DNA from 2 places in the Psychroflexus torquis ATCC 700755 genome. Region 2 is predicted to be linked to the other one. Evidence: riboswitches for the same ligand, from Rfam matches in the RefSeq annotation. Region 2 holds a riboswitch; the other holds the start of a gene.

Region 1 (12,941 bases), 920 kb from region 2:
AAAGAAATCTGTGGTCATTTTTCAGCCTCACCTTTTTTCTAGAACTAAAGATTTTGCAGATGAGTTTGCGAAAAGCCTAGCTCAATTTGATGAGGTAAATCTTTTAGATATTTATCCAGCAAGAGAAGAACCTATTGAAGGTATTACTTCTAAATATTTATTGGAGTTGATCGATCATCCTAAAAAACAACTTATTTTAAAAAATGATATACAGAATAGAATTAAAAATGCCAGCGAAGAAGTTATAGTTTTGCTAGGGGCAGGAGACATAGGGGTAGAAGCATCAAAAATTTCAAAACTATTAAAATGAAAATAGTCAACTTACATACTATGAGATTGATTTTGATAGTAGGGGTCCTCTTCTTTTTGGTTGGTTTTGCCAATCATCGTCAAAAATCAAAACCGGTAAAATCACTACAGGTAGAATTTATGGATGCCTCCAAACTGTTTATTACTGAAGTAGAAATAGAGCAGATCTTAAAGGATATGATAACTGCCAATGGAGATTCGTTGATGGATGAAAAAAGGCTTGCGATTTTTGAAAGCGCCTTGGATGCTAATGAAATGATTAAATCATCTGAAGCTTACTACAGTTTGGATGGAAAACTTTGTGCGAAGATCTTTCAGAGAGAACCTATTGCGAGGATTAAAGACAAAGATTTTTATTATTTGGACTCAGAAGGACACGCTATGCCTTTGTCTAAAAACTATTCCTCTAGAGTCCCTATGGTCTATGGTATTCAGCCAAAAGATTTAAAAGAAGTTTATCCACTTTTAATGAAAATTCAGGGTGATGATTTTTTTAAAAAACATATTATTGCAATCCAAAAAAAATCTAAAAATCACTACGTATTAAACGTTAGAGATAGAGAATTTCTTGTCAATTTTGGTCAGATTTCTTACCTTGATAAAAAGTTGACAAACTATAAAGTTTTTTATTTAAAAGCTTTGGAGTACAATAAATTAGACGACTATAAACGCATAGATTTGCAATTTGGTAACCAAGTGGTATGTACAATAAAGTAATAATCTACACAGATGGAAGAAGATAACATTGCAGTAGGCTTAGACATTGGAACTACAAAGATTGTAGCAATGATTGGTCGCAAAAACGAATATGGTAAAGTAGAGATTCTAGGCATTGGGAGAACTAAAAGTTTGGGGGTGCATCGCGGAGTTGTCAATAATATTACTCAAACTATACAGTCCGTCCAGCAGGCGATTCAACAAGCTGAAGCCAATTCTGGAATTGAAGTCCAAGGGGTCACTGTGGGTATTGCCGGGCAGCATATTAGAAGTTTACAGCATAGCGATTACATCACTAGAAATGATGTAGAAGAAGTGATAGAAGATGAAGATATCGACAATTTGTGTAGTCAAGTCCACAAACTTGTGATGCTTCCTGGAGAAGAGATTATTCATGTGCTACCCCAAGAATATAAAGTTGATGGGCAGTCTGAAATTATGGAGCCCCGCGGAATGTCCGGAGGTCGTCTAGAAGCGAACTTTCACGTGGTAGTTGGTCAAATTTCATCAATAAGGAATATTGGTCGTTGTGTAAAAAATTCAGGTTTGGAGCTCAACGGTATGACTTTGGAGCCTTTGGCATCAGCCAATTCAGTCTTAAGTCAAGAAGAAAAAGAAGCTGGAGTAGCTCTTATAGATATAGGTGGTGGAACAACAGATCTGGCCATTTTTAAAGATGGGATCATAAGGCATACTGCTGTTATTCCTCTTGGAGGTAATGCCATTACAGAAGATATAAAAGAAGGCTGTTCTATTATTGAAAAACAAGCTGAACTGCTAAAAGTGAAATTTGGATCTGCTTGGCCTGGAGAAAATAAAGAAAATGAAATTGTTTCGATTCCTGGCTTGAGAGGAAGAGATCCTAAAGAAATTTCGTTGAAGAATTTGTCTAAAGTAATTCACTACAGAGCTGTAGAAATTATCGACCAAGTTTATCTTGAAATAAAGAATTACGGTCACGAGGAACAAAAGAAAAAGTTAATCGCAGGTATAGTAATCACAGGTGGAGGCGCTCAATTGAAACACCTAAAGCAGTTAGTAGAATATGTTACAGGGATGGATACCAGGGTAGGTTTTCCTAATGAATACCTGGCTGGTGAAACGGATAAAGAAATTGCGAGTCCACTTTATGCTACAGCAGTAGGTCTAGTCATGGATGGGCTAGAACGTAAGGTGTTTGAAAAAGAAGAGCGAGAATTAGCGGAAGAAGAACACCTAGGAGTCAATGCAGAACAACCTGAAGAGACTGCTGCGGACCATAACTCAGAGGGTAAAGAGAATTCTCATGAAGAGCCATCCATTCCAGAACAACCTAAACAACCAGCACGACCAAGTAGAAATGTAGTTGAGAAATGGTTTGATAAATTAAAAGAATTTTTAGACAACGCAGAGTAGTATACCAACCAAAATAAATTAATTATGAGTAAACCAGAATTCGAAAATATTTCATTCGATCTCCCCAAGAACCAGTCCAATGTGATCAAAGTGATTGGAGTAGGTGGTGGTGGCTCAAATGCCATCAACCATATGTTTAGTCAAGGTATTAAAGGCGTCGATTTTGTCGTTTGTAATACAGATTCTCAGGCCTTAGATAATAGCCCCGTTCCAACAAAAATACAGTTGGGTGTTAACTTAACCGAGGGACTTGGGGCAGGAGCAAACCCAGATATTGGTAAACAGGCTGCTGAAGAAAGCAGGGAAGATCTAAAAGGCTTATTGAGCTCAAATACCAAAATGGTATTTATCACGGCAGGAATGGGTGGTGGAACAGGCACTGGTGCTGCTCCAGTTATTGCTAGACTTGCAAAAGAAATGGATATTCTTACGGTTGGTATCGTTACTATTCCTTTTCAGTTTGAAGGTCGCACTCGAAATGAGCAGGCTCAACTTGGCGTTGAAGAATTAAGGAGCAATGTAGACTCTTTAATTGTTATCAATAATAATAAACTAAGAGAAGTCTACGGAAATTTAGGCTTTAAATCTGGGTTTTCAAAAGCAGACGAAGTTTTAGCCACAGCATCTCGAGGAATAGCGGAAGTTATTACTCATCACTATACGCAGAATATTGACTTGCGTGATGCTAAAACAGTTCTTAGTAACAGTGGAACAGCCATTATGGGATCTGCTGAAGCTTCTGGAGCAAATAGATCACAAATTGCCATAGAGAAAGCACTAGACTCCCCTTTATTAAACGATAATAAAATAAAAGGAGCGAAGAATGTCTTATTACTTATCGTTTCTGGAACAGATGAAATTACCTTGGATGAGATTGGAGAAATCAACGATCATATACAAGCTGAGGCTGGGAATAGTGCCAACATCATCATGGGAGTAGGTGACGATCCAAGTTTAGAAGACGCCATCTCAGTCACTGTCATTGCCACTGGGTTCGACACTGAGCAACAAGATGAAATTGTCAATACAGAAACCAAAAAAATCATTCATACGCTAGAAGACGATCAGCGAATAGAGCAAAATTTATCTACTGGGAGGTTTAAAAAGAAACCACTAAACGCACCCCAATCTAGACCAACAGCAAATAGAAGCGAATCGAACATCAAAAAGTCCAAAGTAGCTCATGAATTGAATTCTGAAGATAATAAAGAGGAGGTCGATGATAACAAAAACAAAGTAGATGTCAACAACTTAGACGTAGACTTTGAAATTGTTAATGCGAACGAAGAAGATTTGGAAATTTTGGAAGAGCCTAATTCTGAAGACGACAATACTTCAGAAGGAATGCTAAATTTTGACTTTTCTAATGATGAAGACGAAAGTCCTTCAGGCAGATCAGCTAAATCATCACGAGATATTGAAGTGAACGAAGCTGAAGAAGTTAAGTCCTATCACGAAAAAACAAATCGCGATATTAAGAAGTATGATCTTAGTGAATTCATGAAAGAGGAGGAGACTTATAAACCGTCTTCAAAACCTCAGAAAAGGAATGACGTTAAAAATGCAAACGAGTCTGATGAGATTAATTTTTCGAAGCGAACTGTAAGCCCATCAAGATCGTTTGAACCCAAGGGCGATAGCGATGAGGTGGATCCAATGAATACGTCTTTGTCTGAACTCGCTTCAAGAGCGGCAGAACGCAAAGCTAAAATGAAGCAGTTTAATTATAAATTTAGGAACACCAACAATATCGATGAGATAGAAAAGCAGCCAGCCTACAAACGTGCAGGTATCGAACTGGATAATAACCAATCTCAAGGAAAAGGTTTGTCAAGAACAAGTGTTGAAGGTAATAAAGACAATTTGAACTTTAGATCCAACAACTCTTTTCTTCACGATAATGTAGATTAAAAGTAAAAATCTTACACTATTAAAAAGGCTAACATTTATGTTAGCCTTTTTTTTGCTTAAAAATTAACGTTTTTGCTTAAGTTAATATAGTGTTATTTTGCTAATTTGCGATTCTCATATCAAATTAAACCTATAATGTCGCAATAAATTGTTTCTTTTTCGACTGCTTTTTATCAAAAATAATTACCGTAACTAAGGCTATGCTAATTATTTTTAATTTCAATCAATCAAAAAACCTGTGCTGAGCTACGTCGTAGTATAATTCAATTTATTTACACGACATTATAAATTTAATTTGGTATTAATTAATTATTTAACAAAAAAAACATGAAATCAAATTACTTCAAGCTTTTGATGTTTAGTCTTACTATCTCTATAAGCTTAACGTCTTTTTCTCAAACGGAAGATCAGAAACAAAGAATTACTTCCAAATACAATACCTCTTTGCTCAATCAACTTTCAAGCGATTTTGGTGATGTGTTTACGTCTCAAAAACAATCGGTTTTAGACCAAGCTAAACGAAGAAATTTAGAGACTTCTCTTACGCTAAAAGATGGAAGCTATGCAGAACTCCAAAGATTTGATGAAAAAGGAACTCCTATTTATTATCAGACTTATAATGTAGATGCTTCTCGTTCAACGAGAACAGATCATCTAAATATTGGCGGCTCAACTGGCTTTAACTTAGATGGTCAAGATATGACGGCTCATGTTTGGGACGGTGGTCATGCTAGAGTCACTCACCAAGAATACCAAACCTCTGGGAACACTAGAGTTACGATAATGGATGTAGCTTCGGAAGGTTTAGATTTAAATTTTCATGCGGCCCATGTCACTGGGACTATCATGGCTTCTGGCGTGGTTCCAAATGCAAAAGGAATGGCTCCAAAGGGCAATGTTGAAGGGTATAAATGGAATAATGACCTAGCTGAAGCTACAGCCGCTGCTGCTCAGGGCATGTTGGTTTCAAACCATTCCTATGGATTTAGACCAAATACATTGCCAGACTATTATTTTGGGGGGTACATTGGGGAATCTAGAAATTGGGATGTAATTCATTATAATGCACCTTTTTATTTGATGGTTGTTGCTGCTGGAAACGATGGTACTAACTCATGGAATGGATCTCCATTGGATCCCAGTAATCCTAGCTACGATAAATTAACTGGACATTCTACAGCGAAAAACAATTTGGTTGTTGCAAGTGCAAGAGACGCTAATGTCACTAATGATGGAGAATTGATTTCAGTATTTATAAGTTCTTTTAGTAGTCAAGGTCCTACAGATGACCTTAGAATAAAACCAGATATCACTGGTAATGGTCAAGGTGTTTTTTCGACTTATGAAACTGGAGATACAGCTTACGGTGAAATTTCAGGGACTTCTATGGCTTCTCCAAATGTTACGGGGAGTGCATTATTGCTTCAGCAACACTCAAATAATTTATATGGAAATTATTTGAGATCAGCTTCGCTTAAAGGACTTATACTTCACACAGCAGATGATGCTGGTTTGGATGGCCCTGATGCGGTATTTGGCTGGGGGCTAATGAATTCTAAAAGAGCTGCTGAAAGTTTGAGTCAAAAAGATAACGGTGTTATCATTAATGACTTGTCTTTATTACCTGGTCAAACGTATACCTTAGAAGTGGAAAGTAATGATGTTGATGCACTTTTGGCTTCCATATCATGGACAGATCCTGCTGGGGCAGCAACAACACAAGTTAATTCTGATGAAGCACGATTGGTGAATGATCTTGATATATCCTTAGAACAAACAGGAACCGATTATCTTCCTTGGAGATTAACTGGTGTTAATACTAATGAAAAGGGGAATAATTCCAGAGATCCATTTGAAAGAGTAGACATCGAAAATGCCTCAGGTACTTATACGATTTCCGTAACTCATAAGGGGAGTCTTACCAATGGACAGCAGAATTTTACTTTAATTGTAACGGGTCTTTATGCAGAGCCAGTTGTTTGTGAAGCTGTTCCTCCATCTGGAATTACCGTAGTTGGAATAGATTCAGAATCTGCCTCTTTATTATGGGATAATGCTCCAGGCGGCGAGTTTGATTTCAGATATAGAGAAGAAGGAACCACAGATTGGATCGAAAGTAGTTTACAAACCAATGCCATTAATTTGGAGGGTCTTGCAGAATTAACTACGTATGAAGTTCAAATCCGTACTCAATGTTTAACTGAAAATACCACATCGGACTATTCCGAACCCATAACATTCACAACTGAAGAATTTGTTTTAGAGTATTGTAATTCTGCCGGCGAGAGAACGACCGACGAGCACATCGCCAGAGTAAGATTACATACTTTAGATAACGAATCTGGTGCTGGATTAGGGTATACAGATTTTACAAATCTTTCCACAGAACTAATTGTAGCAGAATCGTATACAATTACAGTTAATCCCAATTGGTCGGGAATAATCTATGACGAAGGAATTAATGTTTGGATAGATTTTAATCTGAATGGAGATTTTACTGATGATGGAGAATTAGTTTTATCAAGTGCGCCTTCAAAAAGTCCAGAGGTGAGTTCAACGTTCACAGTTCCTGAAGGTTCTGTAGAAGGAGAAAACTTAAGAATGCGAGTTTCTATGAAATATGATGGTTTACCATCACCTTGTGAATCTTTTGAATGGGGAGAGGTTGAAGATTACTCAGTAATTCTGTTATCTGATGAAACGTGTAATTTACTTGCACCTGAGGGTGAAGCAGAGCAAGATTTCTGCTCTGTTCCGTTATTAGACGGCTTAGAAGTGGATGCAGTAACTGTTGTCTGGTATACACAAGAAAGTAATGGAACTGCTCTAGCAGCAGACTACATAATTTCTAATGGAGAAACACTTTATGCTGCTAGCTTAGAAGGTGAATGTGAAAGCCAAGACCGTCTTTCCGTGACCGTTACCTTTAGTGATGAAGCGCCCGTTCCAACTCAAGCAGTTTTAGAAGATGTTGTTGCTCAATGTGAAGTAGTGGAGCTTTTCGCGCCAACTTCACAAGACAATTGCGATGCAGTTGAAATTGAAGGGACAACGACTGTAGAATTTCCTATTTTAGAAAGCACAACGGTGACATGGGAATTTGAAGATAGTTCTGGAAACATAAGTAATCAAACTCAAGATATCATTATTGATGATAATAAAAATCCAGAAATATTGTTGAATGAGAATATTGTTTTAGAATTGGATGAGGATGGTAATGCAACACTTAGCCTAGACGATGTAGATGGAGGTTCAATAGATAATTGTGGTATTGCAACTCAGGAGTTAAGTCAAGTTGATTTCAACTGTGATGATTATGATCCTGAAAATGAAGTGGTAGAGGTTATATATACACTGATTGACACTAGTGGCAACGAAGTACAAGAAACGGTAAGTATTACATTGTTAGATCCTACCTCAGCTTGTACATTAAGTTCAAATGTATTTGAGACTCTTAAAGTAGCACTATACCCAAATCCTGCTCAACAGACATTGTTTCTTGAGCTTGGAAATACGCCATTAACCATTGATAAAGTGACTGTTTTTGATATTCAAGGAAAACTTCTTATATCTTTAATACCTAATGGTTTAAATACGGCGATAGATGTATCGTCCTTATCCTCAGGAAATTATTTCCTAAGGATGTCTTCAGGAAAAGACACGATGACCAAAAGATTTATTAAGGAATAAAACTATATAATCTAATTAGTGATAACCCCTGCATCTAATGATGTGGGGGTTTTTGTTTTGTAGGAAATAAATCCAACTTCAATGGTTTAAACAAATTTGTTTTCAAAATATCGCAAATACTCAGTTTTTTTTAATCATGGGAATAAAATAATTCAATTTATTTATAAGACATTATAAATTTAGTTTGGTATTAAACTAAGTTTGTAAAAAACTTACCTTAGCATCATAACTCAAATATATGACCATTCAAGAGCGAATTGAAAATTCAAAGACTGTCATTTTTAAAGCTGTTTTTCCAAACACTACAAATCATTACGATACACTATTTGGAGGAACTGCCATGCAATCCATGGACGAGACCGCTTTTATAACAGCAACTAGGTTTAGTAGACAACGTATGGTGACTGTAAGTAGCGATAAAATTGATTTTAAAAAACCAATACCAGCTGGAACAATAATAGAATTAGTTGGACTTGTAACTTATGTTGGCAATACAAGCCTGAAAGTTAGGGTAGATATTTTTGTAGAAGAGATGTATACAGAATTTAGAGAAAAAGCTGTGACTGGAGAATTCACCTTCGTGGCTATAGATGAAGACAAAAATCCTGTCAAAGTCATTTAGAAGGTTTTTTTTGATTTTATTTTCGTTAAAAATTAACGCTTCCCACTACTCAGCTCAGGCTTTATCTTAAAATTAATGTAAAATCTAGAGATTTAGAATAGCTGAAGGGGATAAGTTAACTTACATTATTTACTTTTATATGATCGTTAGGAGTGCCGAAAGGCTGAGAGTATATCCTAGAACCTGAACTGAGTAATATCAGCGTAGGAAAACGAAACAAAAATTGAAAAAAAATCAATAAACCGTTTCGTGTATACACATGAAGCGGTTTTTTTAATTTTATACAAAAATGAAATCATTACAAGGCATTTATGCCGTTACAGACGAAGTATTAACTCCAAAATCTACCATTGTAAAACAGGTAGAAGAAGCCTTGGAGGCAGGAGCCAAAGTCATACAACTTAGAGATAAGTCATCTACAGATGACGAGCTAGAGCCTATTGCTAAATCTCTACAAGATTTGTGTGATCAAAAAAAAGCGACTTTTTTTATAAATGACAGAGTGCAATTAGCCAAAAAAATAGGTGCTGATGGCGTTCATGTCGGTTTTAGAGACCAAACCGTAAAAGAAACTCGAGAAGAAGTTGGAGAAAAAATGCTTATTGGAGTGTCCTGCTATGGAGATATTGAACGCGCAAAGCAAGCGGTAAATGATGGAGCCGATTATGTGGCATTTGGGGCTATTTATCCTTCCAAAACGAAGCCTAAAGCCGATGTGGTGAGCAAAGAAATTATTTCCAAAGCTAAAGCAGAACTAGATGTCCCAATTTGTGTCATAGGGGGGATCAATCGTAAAAACATCAATGAAATTGTTGATTTTCAACCGGATTTATATGCTTTGGTAAGTGATATTTTTGAATCTGAAAGTATAAAAAAGACGGTTACAGAATTAAACAAACTCATTTCAAAATCAGAATAAAATGAAACTAGCTATCGAATGGTTTTTAAACCCAGACCACCTGCCAATAATCGTTGCCGAAGCAAAGGGTTTTTTGAAAAAAAATGGAATCAGCGATTTTGAATTGATAGTACCAACAGACCACTATGACGGTCTTCAAGATCTCATTGAAGGAAACATAGAATTTGCGACCAACGAACCTTTGCACCTCATTGAGCAGTACCATACAGAATTCCTTTCTCTTGGAACTTATTTTGAAACTAAAGGTGGCGTTATTATGAAAACAACTTCTTTTGAGGCCCTAAAGAAAGGTGAGAAAATCCAAGTTGCCACTCCAGTTTCAAATGAGAAAACCAATGGCATTGGCCTTGAAATTATAAAGCGTTATGGGGCTAAACAAGGCGTAAACATCAAGCCTTCACAGATTGAATTTATTGCTAAGGATTTTTACCTTATCAAACACATGAAAGAAGGAGCAGATGCAGGATGGCTGTATTTTTATAATTTTGAAGGTATTGAAGCTAAACATGAAAATATGGATGTGATCCATATGGACTCAGATTCGGCTGGGTTTGCAAACTTTTGTGCTTTAGACCTTTTTACCTCAAAATCATATTATCAAAAAAATAAAGAAAAAGTAAATGCATTCGTAGAAGCTATCCAAGAGGCTATTGAATTTATTGAGACAAACCCAGAGGAAGCTTATACTATTTACTATGCGTATACAAAAGAAGAATCAACTCCACTGATGGACGATATTTTGAAAGCGACAACCAAATGTTTTAGTAAAGACTTTGAATCTTTATCGGAAAAAGAGCTACCTATTTTAAAGTTCTTTAATGAGATCGGCATCACAGATCTAAGTGAAGATAAATTCAAAAAAGCATTTTTAAATTAAAATTTATGTTAGAAAAACAAATTTACAGTCAATTATCCAATTTAAGATCCAAAACTCCACTTGTAGAGGCCATTACCAATTACGTGACTATAAACGATTGTGCAAATATTCTGTTGAGCATTGGTGCATCGCCAGCCATGTGCGAATCTGCAGATGAAGCTTATGATTTTACAAAGCTTGCCAACGCTGTTTACCTAAATATAGGAACCTTAACCAAAGAGCAAGAGCTAGCTATGCTACAAGCTGTTAAAGCAGCAGATGAGCTCAACATACCTTTGGTTTTAGATCCAGTAGGTTGTGCAGCTATCCCAAGACGAATTGGTTTTATAGATAAGTTAAGATCTTTTGGTAAGGTAGATATCATTAAAGGCAATCTCGGCGAGATCAAATCTTTGGCAGGAGTAGAAACTAAAGTGCGTGGAGTGGATTCCTTAGATAAGGGTGAGGATGGCGTAGAAGTTTGTCAACAACTAGCTAAAGATTGGAAATGCATTGTTGCAGCTTCAGGCAAAATTGATATTATAACCGATGGAGAAACAACGGCACTTGTTCATAATGGCGATGACATGTTAACCAAAGTCACAGGAGCTGGGTGTATGCTTGGGGCCCTTACTGCTGGATTTTGCGGTGCCAATAAGGAAAATTTGTTAGCCTCTTGTATAGCGAGTTTCTTGAGCATGGGAATAGCTGGTGAACATGCTGCCCAGCACAATAGAGGGTGTTATCCTGGGAGTTTTAGAGTATTTCTTATCGATGAAATATATAAACTTAATGACACCATTTTGAGAGATAAATCCAAGATTGAATTTGTTTAAATTGGTATAATACCATGCGATTAGTCCACTATTAAAATAAATGAATTATGAATTATAAATGGTTTTTGAAAACAGTTGATTTAGTACATCCATTAATGAACCAAATTAAAAATCATGCGTTCATTAAAGAGTTAAGTGAAGGAACTTTAAGTGCTGAACAATTTCATTTTTATATGTACCAAGATTCTTTTTATCTATCTATTTATGGGAAGGTATTAGGTAATATTGCTACCCAATTAAAAGATCCTTATCATTCGTTGGACTATATGAGTTTTGCGAATGGAACTATTGAAGTTGAAAAAGATTTGCACAAAGAATTTATAACTCAATTGAAAGGATTTAAGGCACCAGAGAAATCTCCAACTTGTAGCTTGTATACTGGTTTTCTTACTGAAGTTTATCAGTACGATTCTATAGAAGTGAGCTTATCTGCTGTTTTGCCTTGTTTCTGGATTTATAAAGAAGTCGGGGATTATTTGCTGTCAATTGCCAACACAAATAATAATCCTTACCAAAAGTGGATAGATACCTATGGAGGTGAGGATTTTTCAAAGTCTGTTGATCGCGCTATTGAAATTACAGAGTATTATGCTCAAAATACCACGCCCAAAGTAAGAGAAGAAATGACACAAGCTTTTCTAAAGACTGCACAACTGGAATGGATGTTTTGGGATAGTGCTTATCGCAAGGAAAAATGGCCAGTCTGAGTTAAAAAACCATCAATAATAAATGACTAAAAATGAAAACGTACCCAAAGCTTTTAATCATAGCAGGAAGTGACTCTGGTGGTGGAGCAGGCATACAAGCTGATATTAAGTCGGCTGGAGCTTGCGGAGCTTATTCTGCAACCATAATTACTGCTATTACAGCCCAGAACACCCTTGGTGTAAACGCTATTGAAGGTGTTTCTCCTCAGATGATAGCCAACCAATTGACAGCGGTGATGGATGATATTGGAGCAGACGCCTTAAAAATAGGGATGCTTCATTCTAAAGAGGTTATCGAAGAAGTTGCAAAACATCTTCAACATTATAAAGCAAAACATATCGTTTTAGATCCTGTTATGGTAGCTACTTCTGGTGATCCTTTGCTTCAGGAAGATGCCATACAGGCCTTGATGCATCAAATAATACCCCAGGCAGAAGTAATCACACCTAATGTGCCCGAAATGGAGCTTCTCCTAGGTGAAACTATTAAAAATACTACGGAGTTTTCGGACTATGCAAGAGCTTTGGCCGAAAAGTTTAAGGTCTCTGTTTTACTTAAAGCTGGACACCTAAAAGGTGATAAATCTGTCGATATTTTATTCAATGTAAAAACAAAACAGATAACAAAATTGAGTTCACCAAGAATCACAACCAAAAATACACATGGTACAGGATGTAGTTTATCTTCTGCATTAGCAAGTTATTTGGCTCAAGGTTTTAGTTTAGAAGACGCTTCTCAAAAAGCAAAAACATTTATTTACCAAGCGATCAAAGCGGGTGGTGATTATAAATTAGGCAAAGGCTCAGGTCCAATTCATCATTTTTATAAGTTGGGAGACTAATTTTTTAATTTTGAGTTTACTTTTTATTTTTATCAATATATGTGGTAACGCGTTGTTCTAAAATAGGAAGGGTGACGACTCCTTGCTCAAGAATAACTTCATGAAACTCACGGATATCAAAGCCACTACCTAGTATT
Region 2 (12,941 bases):
TAGCGATATTTCTAATTTGATGCATGCGAATTTCTTAAATTTGGTGCAAAAATACTTTTTTCTAAGCAATTTTACAAATTCTAAGTGTTTATTTTTTATTAATGTAGCTTGACATCTTATTATTTCTAGTTTAATTGCTATTATTACAGTACTTTGTTGTATTAATTTTAAAATTTAATACCCTTTAATACAATTACTCTTTTTAAATCCTTGTAAGAGATCTATTGAAAACAACCTCCTTTTAAGTTTAATACTGCAGCTGGAAAGTTGTTTTCCATTAAAATACCAATCGCTTGCGCACTGCGAAGTCCAGACTTATATACACTACTAATACCAAATTAGACCTATAATGACGCAATAAATCGTTTTACCGATACGAATTCGGCACTGGCTTTTTTCGCCTGCTTTTCATCAAAAATAATTACCGTAGCTAAGGCTATGCTAGTTATTTTTGATTTTAATCAACCAATCAATCAATCAATCAAAAAACCTGTGCTGAGCTACGTTGTAGTATAATTCAATTTATTCATACGGCATTATAAATATAATTTGGTATAACACCAAATTAGACCTATAATAACGCAATAAATTGTTTTACCGATACGAATTCAGCACTGGCTTTTTTCGCCTGCTTTTCATCAAAAATAATTACCGTAGTTAAGGCTATCCTAGTTATTTTTGATTTCAATCAATCAATCAATCAATCAATCAATCAATCAAAAAATAATTCAATTTATTCATACGGCATTATAAATATAATTTTCTATTACAGATTTAATGTTGTTCAAAACACCTTAACGATTAATAAATGGATGGTTAAAATTACATTTAAGCAAAATGATTGGAGGATACATTTGTACCACAACGGTATTTGTTGTTGTGAATGAATATTTCCATAGCTTTTATGGTTGGTTTATACCGGGTATAATTGGAGGATTTATAATAGGGAATTGGATGAGAAAGTTAAATAGAAAAACAGTCTGGAACATCACTAAAAGATAAATTTAGAATATCAAAAAGAAGAAATAAGCCTTTAAGAACAGAAATAAATATTCCATTTCTGTTCTCTATAAAATATAATCAATCTCATAAAGACTTACAGGTCAAACTCCTCTTAAAAAGTAGAATCAAAATGAAAGCTCTGATAACTGTATAGAGAAAAATGCTTGATCTTATTTTTATGAAAGATAGAAACCGAAATTCTTATGAAAATAATTATCATAAAAGAAGGGTACACCACACGAATGTGGAAGTACCCTTGCTGGCTAGCTTATAGCTGCCTTAAAACATGTATGATTATTAAATATACTACACTATATTGAAAGATCACTTGACTAGTGACACATAATTTTATCAGGAGATCATGATTTTAGTGGTAATACCAATCTAAACCTAAACTGTCGCACTAAAAAGCCTGTACTGAACTAAATTCGGTACAGGCTTTTTAAGTTGGTTTTTATCAAAAACAATTCCCTGATAAAGGCTATGCTAATTATTTCAACTTTAATCCAGCATAAAATCTGAACTGCGTTGTTGTATAATTAAATTTATTTATAGGACATTATAAATTTAACTAGGCATGAGTTAGGGATTGTATTGGCATCCTTTTGCTCTTTCGGCAAAAGATAAAAAGGAAAGCCCGACCACGCTTTTTTTTTAAAGCGTGGGAACTTCCTAAAAATCTTACAAATACACTTCAGATCCTTTTTCTTTAAACTCTTTCGATTTGGCTTCCATGCCTTTGACGATGACTTCATTGTTTACAATGTCGTTTTCTGCGGCAAAGTCGCGTACTTCCTGAGAGATTTTCATAGAACAGAACTTAGGACCACACATAGAGCAGAAATGCGCCACTTTTGCGCCATCTGCGGGTAAAGTTTCATCGTGGTATTCTAAGGCGCGCTCTGGGTCTAATCCTAAATTAAACTGATCTTCCCAACGGAACTCAAAACGCGCCATACTTAAGGCGTTGTCTCTATGTTGCGCTCCAGGATGTCCTTTTGCCAAATCAGCAGCATGTGCCGCTATTTTGTAAGTGATGACTCCGACTCGAACATCTTCTTTATTCGGCAAGCCTAAATGCTCTTTTGGTGTTACATAACACAACATTGCGCAACCAAACCAACCAATCATCGCAGCTCCAATGCCCGAAGTAATATGGTCATACCCGGGAGCAATGTCTGTCGTTAAAGGGCCTAATGTATAAAAAGGAGCCTCATCGCAAAGCTCTATTTGCTTTTCCATATTCTCTTTAATCATGTGCATTGGCACGTGACCTGGACCTTCAATAAAACACTGAACTTCGTGTTTTCTGGATATTTTTGTCAGTTCTCCTAAAGTTTCCAACTCTGCAAATTGAGCTTCATCATTGGCGTCTGCAATAGATCCTGGTCGTAAACCGTCTCCCAAAGAAAGGGAAACATCATAGGTTTTTAGAATTTCACAAATATCTTCAAAATGAGTATATAAAAAACTCTCTTTGTGATGTGCCAAACACCATTTTGCCATGATAGAGCCTCCACGAGAAACAATACCGGTAACACGCTTGGCTGTCATTGGTACATACCGTAGTAAAACGCCTGCATGAATTGTAAAATAATCAACGCCTTGTTCAGCTTGTTCTATCAGCGTATCTCTAAAAACTTCCCAGGTTAAATCTTCTGCAACTCCATTTACTTTTTCTAAAGCTTGATAAATTGGCACGGTGCCAACGGGTACAGGAGAGTTACGTACAATCCACTCTCTAGTTTCATGAATGTTTTCTCCTGTGGATAAATCCATTATATTATCTGCTCCCCAACGACAGGCCCAAACTGCTTTTTCTACTTCTTCTTCAATAGAGGAGGTCACTGCAGAGTTTCCGATATTAGCGTTTATTTTTACCAAGAAATTTCTACCTAAGATCATAGGTTCTGCTTCTGGATGGTTGATGTTCGATGGAATTACAGCACGTCCTCTGGCGACTTCTGACCGCACAAATTCCGGTGTAATTCGATCTGGAATGGAAGCGCCAAAATGTTCTCCTTTGTGTTGCTTTCGGATCTCAGTCATTTCATCTATTCGTTGATTTTCGCGAATAGCAATGTATTCCATTTCAGGTGTGATTATTCCTTTTTTAGCGTAGTGTAACTGCGTTACATTTTCTCCTTTTTTTGCACGCAAGGGTTTTTTTAATAACGAGAAACGCATGTGGTTCAAACTTTTATCATTCAACCGCTGGTTGCAATATTTGGAAGTAAACCCTTCTAATTGCTCTACATTATTTCTATCTAAAATCCATTGTTCACGAATTCTGTCAATACCAATATGTACATCTATTTTTTTATCAGGATCTGTATACGGTCCTGAAGTATCATAAACAGTTATTGGCTGATTTGGTGTTTTCTTTTTTGTCCTTGAGTCTTTGGTGTCACTTAATAAGATTTCACGCATGGCCACACTGATTTGTGGATGAATTTTTCCTGATACATATACTTTTCTTGAATTTGGAAATGCTTGTCTTGTAATCCCATTTTTACTTGGTGCAGTGTCTTTCTTTTTCATTTTATCTTAGATCAATTAAATAGTTTACAAGGTTTAATAACTAATTAGTTAACCTCCTGTTGTGGATATACCAATTAGCATTTTATCACTATTTTAAAATGCTCCAAAAAAGACCAATACATTTTCTTAAAAACAGGGCTACTTAGCGTTATGACTGTCTTATTCGTATTTATAGTTATAAAACGAACGTGGGCAATTGCCTTTAATATTTCTGAAAATTGATGGATTTCTTGGTTTACTTTTATAGTGATTATATTTATAAAATAGTACTGTAAACCTTTGGGAAGTAGTGTCTGTACAACTAAATCTAAGTAATTTTTTTCCTACGTTGGTATTAACCAAATCAGGTTCTAAGGATTTTTCTCAAACTAACTCAATAGCTACTCCCAAAATTTACAAGATAAATATACAAGGTAATTTATAATAAGAAGGATAAATAACTAAAATTATTTAGAGTCATTTCTAAAGATAAGAGTAAAACAGTGGGGGAGTGGGAAGCATTTTTATGACTAAGGGGAGTAATCCATTATAAGGAACCAAAAATAGTGTCAAAGACCGAAAAGAAATGCATTGGATTCTAAAGATTTTGATGTAGACTTAAAATATCACTAGCATCCGAAAGTCGGGATTTTAAAAAGCCCTCAGAATCACGTATTTTTGAGTTCTACCAAAAACTTTTCAAATATGGGACTCTTCAGGCGAAACAAAAATAACAATAAACCAGTCATTCGACAAATTTTAGATTTAGTACCCCATTGGTTATTTAGAAGTTGCACCAATACCTACAAAACAGATAAAGGTGTTCATAAGTATAGAACTTACGACCAGTTTGTTGCTTTAACTTTCGGACAGCTTAATAAGTGCCAGAGCCTCAATGATATATCAGCAGGAATTGGAGTTAGCGAGATTTTTATAAGCGACTTAGGTTTAACCCAAAGCCCTGCTCGTTCTACAATGAGCGATGGCAATAAAAAGCGTGACTGGCAGGTGTTTGAGAGCTTGTATTATCGTTTATTAAGTCACTATAAATCGGTGCTAAAACAGCATCATAACACCCATATTATAGAAGAGATTAAGGGCAAGGTAGTTAAACTAATAGATAGCTCAACGATTTCCTTGTGTCTGGCTATGTTTGATTGGGCAGAGTTTCGGACAGCTAAAGGAGGTATTAAATTGCACACTAGCTGGGATTATAATTTAATGATACCTGATGTAGTAAATATAACAGAAGCAAAGGTTCATGACAGATATGGATTAAAGCAACTGATTTTCCCTAAAGACACTATTATAGTTGAAGACAGAGCTTATTTCGATTTTGAATTAATGCTCAATAGAATAAAAGCAGAAAATGTATTTGTTACTAGAATTAAGTCCAACACTTTGTATGAAACGATAGAGGAGCTGGAGCTTGCTGATGATGTTGACCAACATATTCTTAAAGATGAAATAATACAACTTACATCAGGTAGGGCGATAGAAACGGGTATTTCAAAGCATAAACTAAGATTGGTACATGTTTATAAAGAAGATGAAAACAAAGTAATTGCCATTATTACCAACCAACTTGATTGGGAATACAATACCATTGCAGCATTATATAAGAAACGTTGGGATATTGAATTGTTTTTTAAAGCTTTAAAACAAAACCTACAAGTAAAAACCTTCTGGGGAACCAGTGAGAATGCAGTAAAATCGCAAATATATGTAGCGCTGATAAATTATCTACTTTTAGAGCTTATAAAGCGAACTATTTCCAAAAAAGCAGTTGCTTTTTCTAATTTGTCAGAAAAAGTGAGATTTTGCTTATATCACTACTTATCACTAGACTATGTGTGCAATGAAGTCAGAGAAGGTGTTCGTAAAGTGACAATTTCACCACAAAAAGTATTAGTGTTAGAGAGGGACTTATTTTCTGGGTAAAGTGAGCTTTTTAATGTAAACATTGGGGTAGAAACATGTTTCTTACTTCTTTCTAAAAACTTTCGGATGCTAGTGTTAAAATATAACAAACTGGCTTAGGTATTTCAATTTTCGGCAGAAAAACATAGCGTAAGTAGATCATATCAAACATTAGAAATTGATTGGGATAATAAAACAATAATAGAAAAATACAGTATTTACACTTCAATTAGACACTAAATTAAGGTGTACAACGCGTGTAAAATTAATCGTAAGTTATTCTCCACTTAGGAATCCCGAAGCGGAGGAACTCTTGGATTTTCTATTCAGTTTGCAAATATTAAATTGGTTGTCCGATCAACGCAACAAATAATATACAAACGCGTTAGCAAATATGCGATTGAAAACCAGTCAAAATTATAAATTGAAAAAAGTAATTATTCACAAATCAAAACAAAAGGAAAATTAAAAGTATGAGAAAAGTATTATCAATTTTAGTATTATTTATTACGCTGAATAGTGTTGCACAAATTAAATCGAAAGTTCAAAAAGTAAATGGAATCGAAGTTTATTTATTGGCAGAACCTGTAAGAGAATATGAAACTTTAAAAGGAGGTGGAAAAGGAATACAATGGGGTTCTGTTATTACTGGAGGATTGGTAAATGAAAGTATAGCTACAAAGGTGAGTAAGTATATTAATAAATTAGCTAAACAATACAAATATGAAAATATAAAATTTGACGCAGTAATTTATACAAACGGAAAACAAATGACTGCAATAAAGTTTACGGACGAAAAAACTCCTGAAAATGACAGAATTGCCGTAGTTCAAAAAATTGAGGCAATTCCTTTCTTTGTGATGAGTGAACCTATAAAAGACTATGATTTCATAAAAAAAATTAGGGGAGGAATTAAGTGGAAATCTGCTTTAACGGGAGGTTTAATAAATAATAGTATTGAACAAGATTTATTGAAGTTTGCGAAAAAAATGGAAAAGAAATTTTGGAGAAAACAAATATCCGCCGGATTCAAGTCATAAATGCAACTTCTGGGTTAAATAATAATTGATCCATTACAAATATAGGATTTTCATAATTGAACCTTTTTCTAGGTCTTAGATTTAATTTCTCTTGTATCTGTTTTACTTGGTAATCAGTGATTTTTGTAAAGTCTGTTTTTTTAGGTAAATATTGTCTTATCAGTCCGTTTAGGTTTTCGTTTGAACCCCGTTCCCAGGAGTGATAAGGTCTTGCAAAATAATAATCTATATTTAGCTCTTGCGCTACCACAAGGTGGTCTGCAAACTCTTTTCCATTATCCGCTGTAATAGTTTTCAAATAAGGTTTCCAATCCTCTAATAAATCTATGATTGCTAAGCCTACCCCTTTGGATTCTTTAGAAGGAACTTTTTTCATTTTAAGCATTCCAGAGCTTCTATCATTAATTGTTAGAATAGCTTGATTGTGATTTTTACCTATTATCAAATCCACTTCAAGATCTCCAAAGCGATCTCTGAGCTCCACTTTACTAGGTCGTTTTTCTATACTTACCCTGTCTTTTATAATACCCCTAGAATCCTTTGCTGCGCCTCTTTTACGATAACGCCTGCCTTGATGTCTTAGATGCTTATGTAGGGTTCCTTTATGTTTTTTATCATTCCAGATATGTTGATAAAGTGTTTCAACACTTACACTAGGTTCTTGGTGTTTCTTTAATATCCCTACTACCTGTTCTGGACTATAATCTAACTTTAAAAGCCTTTCTGAAGCTGTTTTTATTTCATTTGTAAAACAAATCTGTTTAGGTTTTGTTTTATGTCTCTCGCGACACTTTTTCACAGCTAATTCATAGCGATATTCACCGCTTCTTTGATCCTTATTACGCTTTAGCTCTCGACTAATTACTGACTTGTCTTTGTCTATACTTTCTGCAATAGCTCTATGGTTATAGCCTTCTTTGCGCATTACAGATATTGTATATCTTTGTTCTTTGGTAAGGTGACTCATTGCAACTTCTTTTTTGGCGATTTGATGCTGTAAAAATAACCTTTCCATCAAAACAAGAAAGAGGAATATTTTCCTCTTTCTTGTTTTGAAAAAGTAGCTATAATAATCAAATCTAAAAGTTGCATTTATTAGTTGAATTCAAGTCCGCAATAATGTATAAACGTGGAAAAAAGGCAATTGCTATAAAATTTAATAAGTAGGTTTTAAGAAAGTACGTTTGCTAACATCATAATAAAAATGGTAAAGTTGGTAGAACTCTACTTCTACTATGTCCTAAGGTTAGCCCTTATTAGAAAAATAAATGTAGGGGTTAAATAAATCCATTTTTAACTATATAAGAGTTGTGCTTATTTTAATTGGAAGTTTATTTGCTTTTACTATACCTGTATATTAGAGTGATTTTGATTTTAGTCAGACAGGGCAAATCAGCAATACAATTGGTGGAATAAATGCGCTAATAATTATTGTAATTGAAGTAATTTTAAACTTCATAACCAAGGTTAAGATTAACGAGTTTATAAAAAGCCGTTAGTCTTAACGTTGGTTTTCTATTTCAAGGTAATTGTGAAGCCATTGGAGGCCATTAATTAGCTATTGATTAGTCTATTAGTAGCTAGTAAAAAGCATTTTAAGATTCTTTTACAATAGAGTGTAATCTAATGTTGTGGTTTGAGATATAGATTAATTACTTCCAATATTTCAGCATTTATTAAAGCATGTTTTTAATGTTAAGACTTTTAAGACAATAAAAAAATCACTAAATTTATACTGTTACTGAAATGAGAATAACACAACTTATTATATTGTCCATATTTTGTGCTTCATGTAAAAAAAACTTATAATCAATGACTTCTATTAAGGATACATTCATAAAAAGATTCGAAGATTTTTCAATGAAAGCGAATGAAATTATTTCAAATAATCCTGAATACAAACAAGAATCGCAATTATATCACTACACTTCATTAGAAGCGATGGAGGCAATGATTAAATCTCAATCCATTAGAGCTTCTAGTATTTTTTTAATGAATGACCCTAATGAATTAATATATGGTCAAGAATATATCTCCAATAAATTTGATCAAACACTATCTAATAAATTAAAGCAGTCATATAAAGGACAATCGATTAACAACTTTTCAGCGTTCGTTTTCAGTCTATCAGAATTGAACGACGATATGAATCAATGGGAAAAATATGGAAATAAACATAAAGGAATACGTGTTGGTTTTACTCCTAAAAACCTTCTTGAATTCTGGTGTGAAATTGATAACATTACTGTGTTTTTGATTCCAGTAATATACTATAGCAATAATTCTAAATATATAGATCCATACGGAACTATTTTTGATGAGATGAAAAGCGGTTTTATTTCAGACATCAACAGTTACTTTATTGATAATGAAATTAGTCATGCAGAGTTAAATGAATTGAAATTTTTCTGTTCATTAATATCTTCTATGATAAAAAGAAAAGAGTGGTCTTCAGAAAAAGAATGGCGAATAATTTGTATTTCCAACGGTACTTTTCACAAAAATATAGATGGTAACTTCCAAAATGGAAAATCAAATATATTTATAGAAAATAAAACACCAAACACATTAAAAATGTTCACAAATTTTGGACATGATGGAATTGCATCAAAAGACATTTTAAAAATAGGTTGTAATGCGGGCGATAAAGACCAAATTGGCTACATATTAAGCTTGTTATATGATAAGAAAGTTATTATGCAAGTTTCTCAATCTGACATACAAACTAGATGAAAGAACACGAAAGTGAAACAATGGCTATAGTTAATACGGGTTTTGGTGATTAACCCAAAGTTTAGAGCCTTAAACTAAGTTCTCCAAATCTATTTGATTTGGCTTTTAAGAATGAATCAATTAAAATCAAGTTACACCATTTTGGCTCAGTGTAAAATTAAAGACGTATCGCTTTTTACCGCTCTACTTGCCCTATAATACCCGTCGCTAGTAATTTAAAAACTGATTGCTGAACTGTAACAAACTTTAAGTTCGTTCGTCTTAATATAAGTTATTATAAATTATTATAGAAAAAAAATGAAATACTATTCTAAATTACTGCTTTTCGCTTGCTTATTTTTTGTTTCAAATTCTTATTCTCAACTAAAGGGAAAATGTGTAGATGAATTTGGAAATGGAATACCATACGTAAACATCTCAATAAAAGGAACCTCTATTGGAACAGTGAGTACTATGAAAGGACTATTTTCTTTTGAAAACTCATTACTAAAAGAGAATGATTCTTTAATTTTTTCACATTTGAATTTTGAAAAAAAAATAATTAAAAATCAATTAGAACTAAATCCTATTCAACTCATCTCTAAAATTGAGAGTTTAGAGGAAGTTATGGTTTCTAATGAAAAAAGGAGATTTAAAGAAAAAATTGTTGGATCTAAAACTGAAACAAAAATGATTCTAGTCAATTTTCTTTCCGAAAGTTTAGGCACAGAAATCGGTAAAAAAATTGAGGTGAAAAAAAATAAAACCTACGATATAAAAAATGTTAAATTTAATATAGCTGAACTAGGATATAAATCTGCAACTTTTAGAGTCAATTTTTACACTATTAAAGATGATCAAATAGATTTTGTGAAAATAAATGAAGTTGATAATATTGTTGAAATCAGTGAAACGGGACTGGTTAAAATTGATGTTTCAAATCAATATTTATCTTTTGAAAATGATTTTATAGTATCTATAGAATGTATTCATCTAGAAAATGATGTAAATATTGAAGAAGAAAATAAGAGAATTAGATTTTCCTCCAAATTATTCAGTGGCCCTTTTATCTGGAGAAATAATGTTGATGTTGAATGGAATGAAAGAAGAGCAAAATATAATGTAGGAATTGGAATACATTTAAAAGTGGAAGAATATTCTAAATAAAAACGACTAGCAACACGCTGTATAATTGACTACTCTGGACATTGCCTACCAAAGAAAATTCCCTAGGAATTTTCTTTGGTAAGTATTTGTTTACTCATTCAGTTGCTTAACCAGGTGACTAAATTTAAACAAACACATAACAATTACTCTCATGCCCGTATTTAAAATTCAGTTCCTCGAAATTTCATTAACCATATGGTGAAACTTTACACTTAATGATTTAAATAGATTTTTCAGAAAACCACTCAACCTATTTATTCCTTACTTCAACTCATATTTTCCTGTACTCCCTATATAGTTCTTGTCGAGTTGTGATTATAGTTCTACCATTGTCTCAAATAATTAAATAATTAAAAATAGAGATCATGAAAAAATTAAATCGAGAACTAGTATTACTAAGAACATTTGCAGTCAGCACAGTAGCTATTATGGCAGTAATAGTATTGTTTGCTTTTAAAACGAATGAAAATCAAAAATTCGGAACTATTGATGTGGAACGCATCAATATTGTAGAAGCTGACGGTACTGTTAAAATAATCATTACCAATGTAGAACAGTTTCCAAATGGAGAAACTATAATCAATAATAAAGCTATAAATAAAAACAGAAAAAAACGATCAGGAATGTTATATTTTAATGAAGATGGCCTTGAATGTGGCGGACTTATATATGACGGTGCCAAAAATGAAAAAGGACATAGTTCTGGACTTTCATTATCATACGATCGATATGACGGTGACCAGGTAATGCAACTCATAACGACTGATGAAGCAAGAGGAGACGAAAGAAGAGTATCGAGTGCTTTAGTTTTTAACGATCGTACTGCAAACGTATCTATTGAGGAAACACATAAAATAATGGCAGAGATAGATAGTATTAAAGATAAAAAATTAAGAAGACAAAAATACAGAGAATATTCAGATCAAGGACTTATAGGCGGGACACCAAGGGTACTGCTTGGAAAAACGAAAAGTCAAAATAATGGGTTATTTCTATTTGGAGATAACGGAAAACCAAAAGCTATGTTTTATGTTGATAAAGACAATAACGTAAAACTAGAAGTGTTTGATGACCAAGGTAAGGTCACCAACTCATGGCCAGAATAATTTTATAAGAATCTAAAACTTCCTTGAAACATAACATCTCTGTTTCAAGGAAGTTTCTTAATTTTCATTCCAATGAAAATGGATTAGCTAGTAAATTTGTGACTAATTTTTTAAGCTAATTTTTTATTAGATCCTCTCAATTTTATTTCCATTTCTAGAGGTGAGAGATATCCTTAACTAGAATGTAATCTTTCGGTATTATACCAATGCATGTACCTATTAATAGACTCATATAATTGATTATATGAGGTAAATTTAAATCGATATAGCCATTCGTATTTGATTGTTTTAAAAAAGCTTTCAGCTACAGCATTGTCCCAGCAATTACCCTTTCTACTCATACTTTGGGTTATTTTAAGGTTAAAATTGCAAATGTTAGTCATTTTACTCAGAGCATATTGTGCACCTCTATCTGAATGAAAAATAAATTCTTTATGAATATGGAATAGCTAGTAAATTTGTGACTAATTTTTAAGCTACTTTTTTAATAAATCCTCTCAATTTTATTTTCATTTCTAGAGGTGAGAGATATCCTAAACTAGAATTTAATCTTTTGGTATTATACCAATACATGTAGCTATCAATAGACTCATATAATACCAAATTAGACCAATAATGTCGCAATAAATCGTTTTACCGATACGAATTCGGCACTGGCTTTTTTCGCCTGCTTTTCATCAAAAATAATTACCGTAGCTAATGCTATGCTAGTTATTTTTGATTTCAATCAATCAATCAAAAAACCTGTACTGAGCTACATCGTCGTATAATTCAATTTATTCGTGCGGCATTATAAATATAATTTGGTATAATACTAAAAAGACATTGAGAAAATTAATTTTACTTATTCTAATTTTAAATTTGTCTTATAAAAAGTCAATACTCAACGCCTGAATTAAAAATTCATTTTTCAGCCGACCAAATTGCGGATTTACAAAAAATAGCGGTGTTTTTTGAGAACCAAATCTGCAAAACTGACCAAATTGATTTCAAAAATTGTTTCGAGCCAATTCTTCCGAACTTAATTGATTTAGGTTATGAACCGGTTTTGAGCGTATTGATTATCCTGGTAAAACGGAAACTTTCAACTTCATAAACAACGAGGTGACCAGCGGGAACTAAGGGTAGCTATTAAATATTTTAAACATCTGCTATATTCACCAATGACAGCTCCAATAATTGAACCAACGGGATTACAAAAAGCCGTTGGTTAAAAACACTCTAGTTTTTGAGATTAATCTAAAGTCTGTTGGATAATATATGTGAAAGTGTTAGTTTGGATCAAAATTTAAATATTCTACTTAAAAGATATATGCCCTATAATGAAGATTTAAATAGAGTTTATATGGATGTTGTAAACAAGCAGAAAGAACAATGAGAAAAATGAAAATTGTAATCCTTTTAACGTTAGTACTAAATGTCGGTTGTTCAAATTCAAACCCCGAATTGGACAAATCTTTGACTGATTTTTCGG

Evidence for each region. Region 2 has a riboswitch for thiamine pyrophosphate ahead of thiC (phosphomethylpyrimidine synthase ThiC). Riboswitches for the same ligand answer to the same signal wherever they lie in the genome.
Region 1: another riboswitch for thiamine pyrophosphate. It lies ahead of thiE (thiamine phosphate synthase); the one in region 2 lies ahead of thiC (phosphomethylpyrimidine synthase ThiC).

Annotation. Positions count from the first base shown of each region.
Region 1 covers NC_018721.1:3,330,891-3,343,831, forward strand. Annotated here, with positions in the region: gene murC (UDP-N-acetylmuramate--L-alanine ligase) at 1-310, shown strand, start outside; gene P700755_RS14405 (cell division protein FtsQ/DivIB) at 307-1,026, shown strand; gene ftsA (cell division protein FtsA) at 1,039-2,421, shown strand; gene ftsZ (cell division protein FtsZ) at 2,446-4,332, shown strand; gene P700755_RS14420 (S8 family serine peptidase) at 4,660-8,022, shown strand; gene P700755_RS14425 (acyl-CoA thioesterase) at 8,261-8,644, shown strand; TPP riboswitch at 8,783-8,871, shown strand; gene thiE (thiamine phosphate synthase) at 8,934-9,563, shown strand; gene P700755_RS14435 (ABC transporter substrate-binding protein) at 9,565-10,440, shown strand; gene thiM (hydroxyethylthiazole kinase) at 10,446-11,255, shown strand; gene tenA (thiaminase II) at 11,303-11,962, shown strand; gene thiD (bifunctional hydroxymethylpyrimidine kinase/phosphomethylpyrimidine kinase) at 11,995-12,804, shown strand; partial or broken gene P700755_RS14455 (DUF885 domain-containing protein) at 12,821-12,941, opposite strand, start outside.
Region 2 covers NC_018721.1:4,249,416-4,262,356, reverse strand. Annotated here, with positions in the region: gene typA (translational GTPase TypA) at 1-25, opposite strand, end outside; gene thiC (phosphomethylpyrimidine synthase ThiC) at 1,684-3,543, opposite strand; TPP riboswitch at 3,847-3,941, opposite strand; gene P700755_RS18295 (IS4-like element ISPto2 family transposase) at 4,228-5,463, shown strand; gene P700755_RS18290 (hypothetical protein) at 5,916-6,482, shown strand; gene P700755_RS18285 (IS30 family transposase) at 6,472-7,449, opposite strand; gene P700755_RS18280 (DUF2971 domain-containing protein) at 8,343-9,215, shown strand; gene P700755_RS20940 (carboxypeptidase-like regulatory domain-containing protein) at 9,513-10,361, shown strand; gene P700755_RS18265 (hypothetical protein) at 10,727-11,467, shown strand; partial or broken gene P700755_RS20200 (transposase) at 11,578-11,907, opposite strand; partial or broken gene P700755_RS19635 (IS3 family transposase) at 11,939-12,064, opposite strand; gene P700755_RS18260 (hypothetical protein) at 12,851-12,941, shown strand, end outside.